2 linked regions of the Desulfatitalea tepidiphila genome follow. Each later gene encodes a partner of the first gene's protein in a complex. Links are inferred from orthologs where the notes say so. Each region holds a gene or a part of one and is shown on either strand. Other genes may lie near its edges.

What was found.
Region 2: the proteins of mfd (region 1) and uvrA are in contact, whole or in part, in a crystal structure (PDB 4DFC), measured with the Escherichia coli proteins. The link is inferred for Desulfatitalea tepidiphila from one-to-one orthologs.

What each region holds. Positions count from the first base shown.
Region 1 is NZ_BCAG01000003.1:1,968,200-1,974,120, reverse strand. The notes cover bases 833-4,934. They hold mfd (transcription-repair coupling factor), read left to right. Parts: upstream 833-1,221; coding sequence 1,222-4,734; downstream 4,735-4,934. Other genes in these bases: DFT_RS13440 (SurA N-terminal domain-containing protein), read left to right, coding at 4,777-4,934; DFT_RS13455 (hypothetical protein), read right to left, coding at 833-879. In the rest of the region: DFT_RS13460 (integration host factor subunit alpha), read right to left, coding at 1-238; DFT_RS26985 (hypothetical protein), read right to left, coding at 321-452; more of DFT_RS13455, read right to left, coding at 538-832; more of DFT_RS13440, read left to right, coding at 4,935-5,475; DFT_RS13435 (SurA N-terminal domain-containing protein), read left to right, coding at 5,590-5,916; DFT_RS13430 (peptidylprolyl isomerase), read left to right, coding at 5,802-5,921. UniProt on the Escherichia coli protein: Couples transcription and DNA repair by recognizing RNA polymerase (RNAP) stalled at DNA lesions. Mediates ATP-dependent release of RNAP and its truncated transcript from the DNA, and recruitment of nucleotide excision repair machinery to the damaged site.
Region 2 is NZ_BCAG01000003.1:991,198-995,499, reverse strand. Bases 910-4,302 are described here. They hold uvrA (excinuclease ABC subunit UvrA), read left to right. Parts: upstream 910-1,249; coding sequence 1,250-4,102; downstream 4,103-4,302. Other genes in these bases: atpE (ATP synthase F0 subunit C), read right to left, coding at 4,156-4,302. Outside these bases: chromosomal replication initiator protein DnaA, read right to left, coding at 1-609. UniProt on the Escherichia coli protein: The UvrABC repair system catalyzes the recognition and processing of DNA lesions. UvrA is an ATPase and a DNA-binding protein. A damage recognition complex composed of 2 UvrA and 2 UvrB subunits scans DNA for abnormalities.

The DNA of each region.
Region 1 (5,921 bases):
AGGTCACGACCCGACGCTGGTCCAAAATCAGGTCTTCGCCGGTCGCCGGGTTGCGTCCACGCCGGGGCCTTTTGGTCTTAACGCAAAATTTTCCAAAACCCGACACAAGGAGGTCTTCGCCCTCCGCCAGACAACGCTTGATGATTTCAAGCAATGATTCGACGACCTCCGCGGACTTTTTCTGGGTAAAGCCCAAGTCATTGACACGTGTGACAATATCATTTTTCGTGAGTGCCATGGCGCCTCCTCGACAGTAAAATATGTGCCCCTGCCTGGGTAATGCGGAGCATTGTGGTTCTGGCTCTGGGCTGCGCGAGAAATTACTCTCGATCCGTACCGGCCTCCTCTTTTTTGGCGGGATCGAGTTTTTCCACCTGTTGTACAATGGCATCGATGCGCTTGGAAATCTGATCGATTTCGTTTTTCAGATCCTGGTCATCAATCTCTTTCATCTGGAGTGTTCCTTATTTTTTAGCCTTTGAACGATCATGTGGCTGATGTGCCATCATCGACCTATGGGCGTATGGGGTTTATCGCCTATCGCGGATAAAGGCCCCGATGATAAAGATAATCGTAATAATAGGTTTGATACTCGTCGTTTTCGGGTGAGTCGGGCACCGACTGGCCACCCGCCGCTTCCACTTCGGATTTTTGATTCATCAGCCACAGATTACGGGCAAAATCGTAAAGGACCTGCTTCAGCAGTTGCGGATCGTCGACCAATTCAGGGTTCTTGCTCACGAATTGTTCCGTCCCATCGATGATGGATCGGGTCATACGAACATAATCTGTGTCATCGAGCCGGTCTTCGATGATCGCCGCATGCACCTGGGTGAGAATGCTTTTTACGGCGCCTTCGATGACATCGATGCATTTCATTGAAACCTCGTTATAAAATGGCTATATGTGTTTGGTTTATCCGGATGGGCATAAACAGGTGACCGTGCCGGACGCAGCCCATAACTCTTTTGTTTGGGAATAAATTCATATGGATGGAAGAATATACGGGCTGTTTGGAAGTGTCAAGTCAACAAATGGACCAGGGGAAAGATGATGCTTTTGCAAAGGCGGCTTGGGCTCGAGGAATTGAAATCCCTGAATCCTTTGCGTTGAAGAATGGAGCCGGCGCGCGGACTTGAACCGCGGACCTGCTGATTACGAATCAGCTGCTCTACCAGCTGAGCTACGCCGGCCAATAAAAAGAATTCAACTACTGTTTTTATGCGACAAAATCAAGAGGAAATTTCCTGGCAACAGCTTCTGGCACAGCTTCCCGAGATCCGGGGGGCGGTCGATGTTATCGGTCTCAATTCGACGGCTAGCGCCTATGCGCTGGCACAGGTCTATCGTGCCTGCCGGTCTCCTATATTGGCCATTCTGCCGTCTCTAAAAGCAGCGGAACATTTTTACGCTGAAATGCGCCTTTTTTTAGACGCTGATTCAACGCCGATCCTGTTTTTCCCGCCCTACAATTTGATGCCTTTCAAGTTCATGGCCTATCACAACGAAACGGCCGCAAGACGGATTCAGGCGCTCTATGAATTGGTAGAGAGTCAATCGTCCCCTGTAGTGGTGACCTCCTTGAGCGGTGTGATGCAGCGCTTGCTGCCCAAGGCTGAACTCATGCGATACGCCGAGCTTTTAGTTTGCGAGGAGGAGGTTCATCGAGACGATCTGATTGCAAAACTTGTGGCCGGTGGGTACAGCCGCGTGGCGATGGTGGAGGAGTTGGGTGATTTCTCGGTGCGCGGCGGCATACTCGACGTCTACGCCCCGTCCTATTCCGATCCCTTGCGTATCGAGTTTTACGGGGACCTGGTCGAATCGATACGCCTTTTTTCGGTGGACACCCAGCGAACCATTAAAAATCTAGATGAAATCGTGCTGCTGCCGGCTCGCGAGGCCATCCTGCAGCCGTCCAAATTGAATGATGTGTTGGGGCGCATCCGGATTCAGGCGGCCGAACAAGGTCTTGCGGTCACCAAAGTCAGGGAGATCGTCCAACGCATCAAAGCGGAAGGCATCTTCCCTGGCATGGAGAGCCTGTTGCCCCTCATTTTCGATCAGACCGATACCCTGTTCGATTATCTGCCGCGACATACAGTACCGGTCCTCATCGAGCCCACAGCACTGCGACAAGCTGCGGTGGAATACCAGTCCCAGACCGAACAGAACTACAATAGCGCCATTTCAAATCAGCGTCTAGTGGTGCCCCCGGAGAGTCTTTACCTTAAATGGACGCAAATCCGACAACGATTGTCGGTTTACGACAGGATCAATGTCAAACCGCTGGAAGTCGATCAGGCGGATGGACAAGAATCGGCGCAGCAGGTGTGCCGCACCGGGATGTCGGGCATCGAGGAGGTTCAACTCTCCTTGAACACGGCCCGACCCTCCGACCGGCCGCTTCAACCCCTGGCCGATTGGTTATCGTCCCAGCAGCAGAAAGGAACACGCACGTTGATCCTCTGCCGGCGCCCTTCTCACATCGGCCGCCTGGAAGGGTTGTTGGCCGGTTATGGCGTTCGTGCGGTCAAGCTCGACGCCCCTTGGCATATGTCCGCGCATACGGATCGCGTCGGTCTGGCCGCGGGTGGCATCGCAGCTGGATTTGCCTGGCCTGACGCCGCCATCGCCATGATCGGCGATGAGGAGATTTTTGGCACCGGCTATCGTACTCGCAAAGCGCCTGCCCGGGCAAAGGTCGCGGAGCTGCTGAGCATCGAGGACCTGAAAATCGGGGATGCGGTAGTGCATGATGAACACGGGATCGGCCGTTACGAAGGGCTCGTCAAACTGGGGGTGGACCGCTCGTTCAACGATTACCTGCTGATCGTCTATCGTGACGACGACAAGTTGTATCTTCCCGTGGAACGAATGAACCTGGTGCATAGATACATGGGTGTGGACGGCGTCGCGCCGGTGCTTGATAAGATGGGGGGCGTCACCTGGGAAAAGGTCAGGGGGAAGGTCAAACGTTCGGCCGAAAAGATTGCCGGCGAGTTGTTGCAGCTCTATGCCGCCCGCAGGGTTCAAAAGGGCCATGCCTTCGGCGCAATGGACACTTACTTCAGGGATTTCGAGGATGGTTTTCCCTATGAAGAGACGCCCGACCAGCGCAGGGCCATCGAAGAAGTGCTCGATGACATGCGCAGGCAGGCTCCCATGGATCGTCTGGTTTGTGGCGATGTGGGATATGGCAAAACCGAAGTCGCTCTTCGGGCGGCTTTTCTGGCGGTCAGCGAGGCCAAGCAGGTGGCCGTGCTGGTGCCCACCACGGTGCTCGCCGAGCAGCATTACGCCACTTTCTGCGAGCGGTTCAAACGATTCCCGGTCCAGGTCGAATCGCTCAATCGATTTCGAAACGCCAAGGAACAGAGCCGCATCGTGGCCGATCTCAAAGAGGGGCGCGTGGACATCGTGATCGGCACGCATCGCCTGCTTCAAAAAGATGTCAAGTTCAAGGACCTCGGTCTGCTGATCCTCGATGAGGAGCAACGCTTCGGCGTCAAGCACAAGGAGAAGATCAAACGGCTCAGGGAGACGGTGGATGTATTGACGCTCACCGCGACACCGATCCCCAGGACACTTCATCTGTCGCTGTTGGGCATCAGGGATATCAGTCTTATCTCCACGCCGCCGGAGCAGCGGCGTCCCATCGCCACCTACATCACCGAATGGGACGATATCATGATCACCGAAGCCATCCGCAAGGAACTGTCGCGCAAAGGACAGATTTTTTTCGTGCACAACAAGGTGCAAAGTCTCGAGCGCATCGCCGGACATCTCAAAAAACTTGTTCCCGAAGTCCGGCTCGTGGTGGCGCATGGCCAGATGTCCGAAGATCGACTTGAAAAGGCCATGCTCGATTTCATGCAACAGCGCGTCGACATGCTGGTTTGCACAACGATCGTGGAGTCCGGCCTCGATGTCGCATCGGCCAATACCATCATTATCAACCGGGCCGACCATTTCGGCCTGGCCCAGATTTATCAGTTGCGCGGCCGGGTAGGGCGGGCAGAGGAACAGGCGTATGCCTACCTGGTGATTCCCAACGAGACGGTCTTGACCAAGACGGCCCAAAAAAGGCTCAAAGTGCTCATGGAGTACAGCGACCTGGGATCCGGTTTCCAGATCGCCATGAGCGATTTGAAAATACGGGGTGGCGGCACGATTCTGGGCGCCTCCCAGTCCGGACATATCGCAGCGGTCGGTTACGACATGTTTCTGAGGCTCATGGAGAACTCCATTTCGGAGCTCAAGGGCGAACCCCAACAAGAGGTGCTGGAGCCGGAGATCAATCTTCAGGTATCCGCCTTTCTCCCGGAACAGTACATCGTAGATATCGATCAACGGCTTTCCATTTACCGCAGATTGGCGCGCATGGGAGACATCAAAGAGATCGGCGCACTGAAAACCGAGTTGGAAGACCGCTTCGGCCAGCTCCCCGATGAGGCCTCGAATCTTCTATTGAAAATCATGCTCAAGGTCCTTGCCACGCGTGCCGGTTGTGTTCGATTGGATTTGACCGACAATCAGCTGCAGCTGCTTTTTTCAGAGACGTACCAGAAGCGTCCGTTCGGTATCGTTGACATGGTTGCCGCTGCCGACGGCAAATATCGTTTTTCCCCGGATGGTGTTTTCAAGGCCACCCTGACCGGCGGGACGCCCAATGCCCTGATTGCCCAGGCCAAAAACATCTTGATAGAAATAAATCGGCATGTTAACCAATAAATTTCTAACAAAATAGATGGCTTGAGGGAAGGTGGCAGGTTGATGGCCGTAATTCAGAAGGATCGGAAGGTTTTGATTCTCGCCGTACTCGTCGTGTTTATCGGGATGGTGACCGCCGGCGGATGTTCACGCGACAATCCGGGGAACGACTACTTGATTCGTGTCCAGGATATATCGCTATCCCTGGCCGAGTATGAGCAAGCTGTGGAAGCGGCGCACGAGGAGGCCTTTCCGGGCGAACGTGAGATCGATATCGAAGCGCTCAATGATTTGCGCATCAGGGTGTTGAATCAATTGAGCGAGGAAATGATGATCATCGCTTTTGCAAAGGCCAATGGCATTATGGTTTCGGAAACGGAACTGGAGACGGCGGTCGAAGAGATCAAGGCCGATTACCCGGATAATACTTTCGAAGAAACACTGCTGGAGAATGCTGTCTCTTTTGACTATTGGAAGGAAAAACTGGCGAACCGGTTGCTGATCAATAAAGTCATCGATAGGGAGCTTGTCGAGAAAGTTCAGATCACGACGGATGATGTGGCCGACTATTACAAGACCCAGTATCCGGATGGGGTTGCCGCCGATGAGGATTCAGATGCCATCAATAAAAAAATCGTGAGGCATCTTCGACAGCAGAAAGCCGAAATCGGCTATAAAGAGTGGATCGAAACATTACGCCGAACCTACCCCGTTGACATCAACCAGAAGCTTTGGGAAAACGTGACGAAAAATCGTCGTTAGTCCCTACTCATATATGGCCGGGTTGCGGGTTGGCATGAGGCGCCGTTCATATCGGCGCCACAGATCGTAACCTGCGCTGAGACGAGCAAGGGGAGAAAAGGAGCGTTGAAAACGATGACCTGTCCACGGTTGGGAGCCTTGAAGAACCGATGGGCCGCATGGATGGTCGGTGCGCTGGCTGTGATCATCGGCATCGCCGTTGCGCCGAGGATGTGTGCCGCCGAACTGATCGATCGTATTGCCGCTGTTGTCAATGACGATATCATCCTGCTTTCGGAACTCGATCAGGCCTTGGCCCCCGTGCGCATGCAACTTGAAAAGGCGGGATATCCGGAGGTCGAGCGGAATATCATCCTGGAGAATCAAAAGAAGATCGCGATCAAGGGCCTGATCGACCAAAAACTCACCGATCAGCAAATAAAAAATACGGCATTTCGGTAAGTGAT
Region 2 (4,302 bases), 980 kb from region 1 along the record:
ATATTTATCTTTGAATTTGCTAACCGAATTGGTCTTGAAGGAGGATACCATTTCATTGGTAAAATCTTCGGCTGTCATATAGTACACGCGCTCAGCTTTGGATTCCGCCAAAATCTGATGACCAATGGCTTGAGACAGATGGCTCTTACCCATACCGGTCTTTGAAAGAAGAAAAAGCGAATGCTGCTGTGCGGATTTCCGCATGGCCAGTGATAATGCTGCAGAATAGGCGAATTCATTATTCTTACCAACCACGAACTGATCAAAAGTATAATCCTGTCGCAACAGCCGTCCGAAATGAGGCTGGCAATGAATGTTGGGCAATGGAAGCTGTTCGGGAAACTCCGTCAAATTGGACCTGCCATGATCTCCCTCTGTAACCGCAAATTTCAATTCCGTGGCATTGCCGGTCAATTTTTGCAGCTCCCGGCAAATCAATTCACCGAAATGCTCCTTCACCCGTCTGCGGAAAAAAGCATTGGGACAATTGAGCTGTAACACATTGGGATCAATGGTCCCGAGCGTCAGGGGCTCGATCCACATCCGGTAGGCATGATCTGGAACAAAATCAGTAAGCGCGGCCTTTACCTTCTGCCAGATATTCTCCATATCACCTTTTCCCGTTTTCCCTGTACAAAAAACAATCCGACCAAAATACGCTTCGTTTTGCTGAACACGACCTCTGTCCCAACGCAAACAGCCAGGCAAACATTAAGAAAATCAGACAGTTTTTATAAATATTCCGGATTATTCGAAAAGGTCAAATCCTTGAAAAGTATGGATTCGTAATAGGCCAGAGACCCTTCACTGTCAATCCGAAAGACCTGAAGTCTCCTCACGCCATCCTTACACGTTGCTCACATCAATCTATTTATTTGTTTATATTGTTTATTATTATAATTGACACGTGAGAGGTCTACAAATTAGCGCCCTTTTAGTTTTAGTTTTTATTTAAGCATTTTAAGCATATCCATAGTTATAAACAAACTGCCGACAAATGATGATCTTTGATTTCCTCTGTTTTACGCCGGATTTTTACATTTTTTAAAAACAGTGGTTTCCTTTCGGGACCCAGATGGGTTACCACCGAGCCCCATTTTCTTCAAAAAAACATTCGAATGGATTTCGAGCAGTTGCCCGCAAAGCCCGAATCGGCACACTTTACTGCGCACGGTTCCTGCATATATTAAAAATATTGGACTTTCGGAAAAGTTGTTTACAGCATCATTGGTCGACGTTATCAAAAGCGATGAACTCAATTATGATCCGCGGTGCGCGGCAGCACAACCTAAAGAACATCGATCTCGACCTTCCTCGGGAAAAACTGATCGTGGTTACCGGCCTTTCCGGATCCGGGAAATCCACCCTGGCCTTTGATACCCTCTATGCAGAAGGCCAACGCCGTTATGTCGAATCTCTTTCGACTTATGCCCGTCAATTTTTGGAGCGCCTGGAAAAGCCGGATGTGGATCTCATCGAAGGCTTGTCGCCGGCCATCGCCATCGAGCAAAAGACGGCCGGACACAACCCAAGGTCCACCGTCGGCACGGTAACCGAAATCTATGATTATCTGCGGTTGCTCTATGCGCGCATCGGCACACCGCATTGCCATCTGTGTGGTCGCCCTGTGCAACCCCAAAGCATCGATCAGATGGTGGACGAACTCAACACCCTCTCCGCGGGGAGCCGTGTGGTCATCATGGCGCCGCTGGTAAGTAACAAAAAGGGTTCCCATGCGGACGTTATACAACGGCTGAGAAGGGAAGGTTTTGCGCGGGTTCGTATCGATGGTGAGATGATGCCCATCGAGGACGTTGGTAAACTGTCCCCCAAAAAGGACCATTCGATCGACGCCGTTGTCGATCGTTTGGTTATTCAGAAAAACGCTTCGAATCGACTCGCAGACTCCCTCGAGCTTGCACTCTCTCTTTCCGGGGGTCGTGCCGAAGTCCTTTGTCAAAAGGGAAACGCGCATGATGATGGCCGTCTCTTTCATTTCAATGAAAGGTCGGCCTGCCATCAGTGCGGAACGACATATTCAGATTTCACCCCGGCCGATTTTTCGTTTAACTCTCCTCAGGGCGCCTGTCCGGCGTGTGATGGACTCGGGACACGCTCGGTGTTCGATCCCCAACTCATCGTGCCCAATCCGGAGCTATCGTTACGAGACGGAGCGGTCCTCGTGTGGGCGAACCGACAATCGGTCTACTTTACCGAATTCCTCGAAGCGTTTACCTGCCAGTACCACACGGATATTTACACCCCCTTCAAATATCTACCCGAAGCGTTCCGGCAAGCCTTGTTTTACGGGAGCGGAGATACCGTCATTCGCTTTTCCGTGGATCGCGACTCCGGCCAGCATTTGTACAATAATCCATTCGAAGGCCTTATCCCTCAACTGCAACGTCGCTATCACGAAACAGAGTCTGCCCAAATCCGCGAAGAACTCCAAACCTACATGGCCTTCCTGCCATGCGCCGTATGCAACGGTGCCAGATTGAAGCCGGAGAGCCTGGCGGTAAAGATTCAACACCATGCCATTCACCAGGTCACGACGCTCTCAATAGATCAAGCGATTGACTTTTTTCAATCTTTGCGACTCGAGGGAAAGAAAGCGGTCGTTGCAGAAAAAATCGTAAAGGAGATCACGGAGCGTCTGCAGTTTCTTTCCCATGTCGGCCTTTCCTACTTGACCCTGGATCGCGCTGCCCATACCCTGTCCGGTGGCGAAAGCCAGCGGATACGCTTGGCCACTCAGATCGGAGCGAAACTGACGGGGGTTCTCTATGTCCTGGATGAGCCGAGTATCGGATTGCACCAACGCGATAACGCCCGACTGCTTGAAGCGTTGAGGAGAATGCGCGATATCGGAAACACTGTTCTATTGGTAGAACATGATCAAGAGGCCATCGAATCTGCAGATTTTGTCGTCGATATGGGGCCAGGCGCCGGGGTGCAAGGCGGTCGCGTGGTGTTTGCCGGCCCACCCCAGCAGTTGTCCCAGGCCAAAGATTCACTGACGGGCCAATACCTTGCCGGTGTAAAAAAAATTCCCGTCCCCAATAACCGGAGAAAGGGGAACGGCCAGGCCATCATCATCCACGGTGCCAATCGGAATAACCTGAAGAACATCACGGTGCGCTTTCCTCTTGGTTGCTTTTCCTGTGTGACGGGCGTCTCTGGATCAGGCAAGTCCAGCCTTGTCATCGACACCTTGCATCACGCACTGGCTCAGCGATTGCGCCAGAGCCGGATCGCAGCCGGTGGGTTTCACAGCATTGCGGGAATGGAACAGATCGATAAAGTCATTAATATCGACCAATCCCCCATCGGTCGTACACCGCGATCCAATCCGGGCACCTACACGGGATTGTTCTCCTTTGTGCGTGATCTCTTCTCCAAGACCGCAGAGTCTAGAACGCGCGGTTACAAACCATCCAGATTCAGCTTTAACGTAAAAGGGGGACGTTGCGAGGCCTGCCATGGCGACGGCATCATCAAAATAGAAATGCATTTTCTACCGGACATCTATGTCCCATGTGATATTTGCCACGGCCAACGCTACAACCGCGAGACTCTGGAAATCCGCTATAAGGGCAAAAACATCGCGGAAGTCTTGAATCTCACGATCAACCAGGCGCTCGATTTCTTCAGAAATTTTGCGGCCATCCGCGAAAAGCTGCAAACGTTGGTGGATGTGGGGCTGGGATACATTCAATTGGGGCAATCCGCTACGACGCTTTCCGGAGGTGAGGCCCAACGAATCAAACTGTCGAGAGAGCTCAGCAAACGAAGCACGGGGAGAACCGTCTACATCCTTGACGAGCCTACCACCGGATTGCACATGGACGACATCAACAAGCTGCTGGTGGTGCTCAACCGGTTCGTAGGCAACGGCAACACCGTTGTCGTGATCGAACACAATCTGGATGTGATCAAATCGGCGGACCACATTATCGATTTGGGACCGGAGGGCGGCGAAGGTGGCGGCTATGTCCTGGGTACAGGAACTCCGGAAGAGATCGCCATGCTGAATGGTTCACATACGGGCCACTTCCTGAAACACGTCCTGAAAATGAAAAAGGGGCATCCCCCTTCATAGCTTCAGAGGATGCCCCTTTTTTTGGATCTTGTGCGTATGGAACGTGTGTCGAATTAGGCGCCGAAAATCTTTGCAATGGCCCCGGCCTGGGGATGTGCGTAGATCAGAATCAGGGCGACGACCAGCGAGTAAATACACAGAGACTCGATCATGGCCAGACCGATCAGCAGGGTAACGGTCACTTTACCTGAAGACTCGGG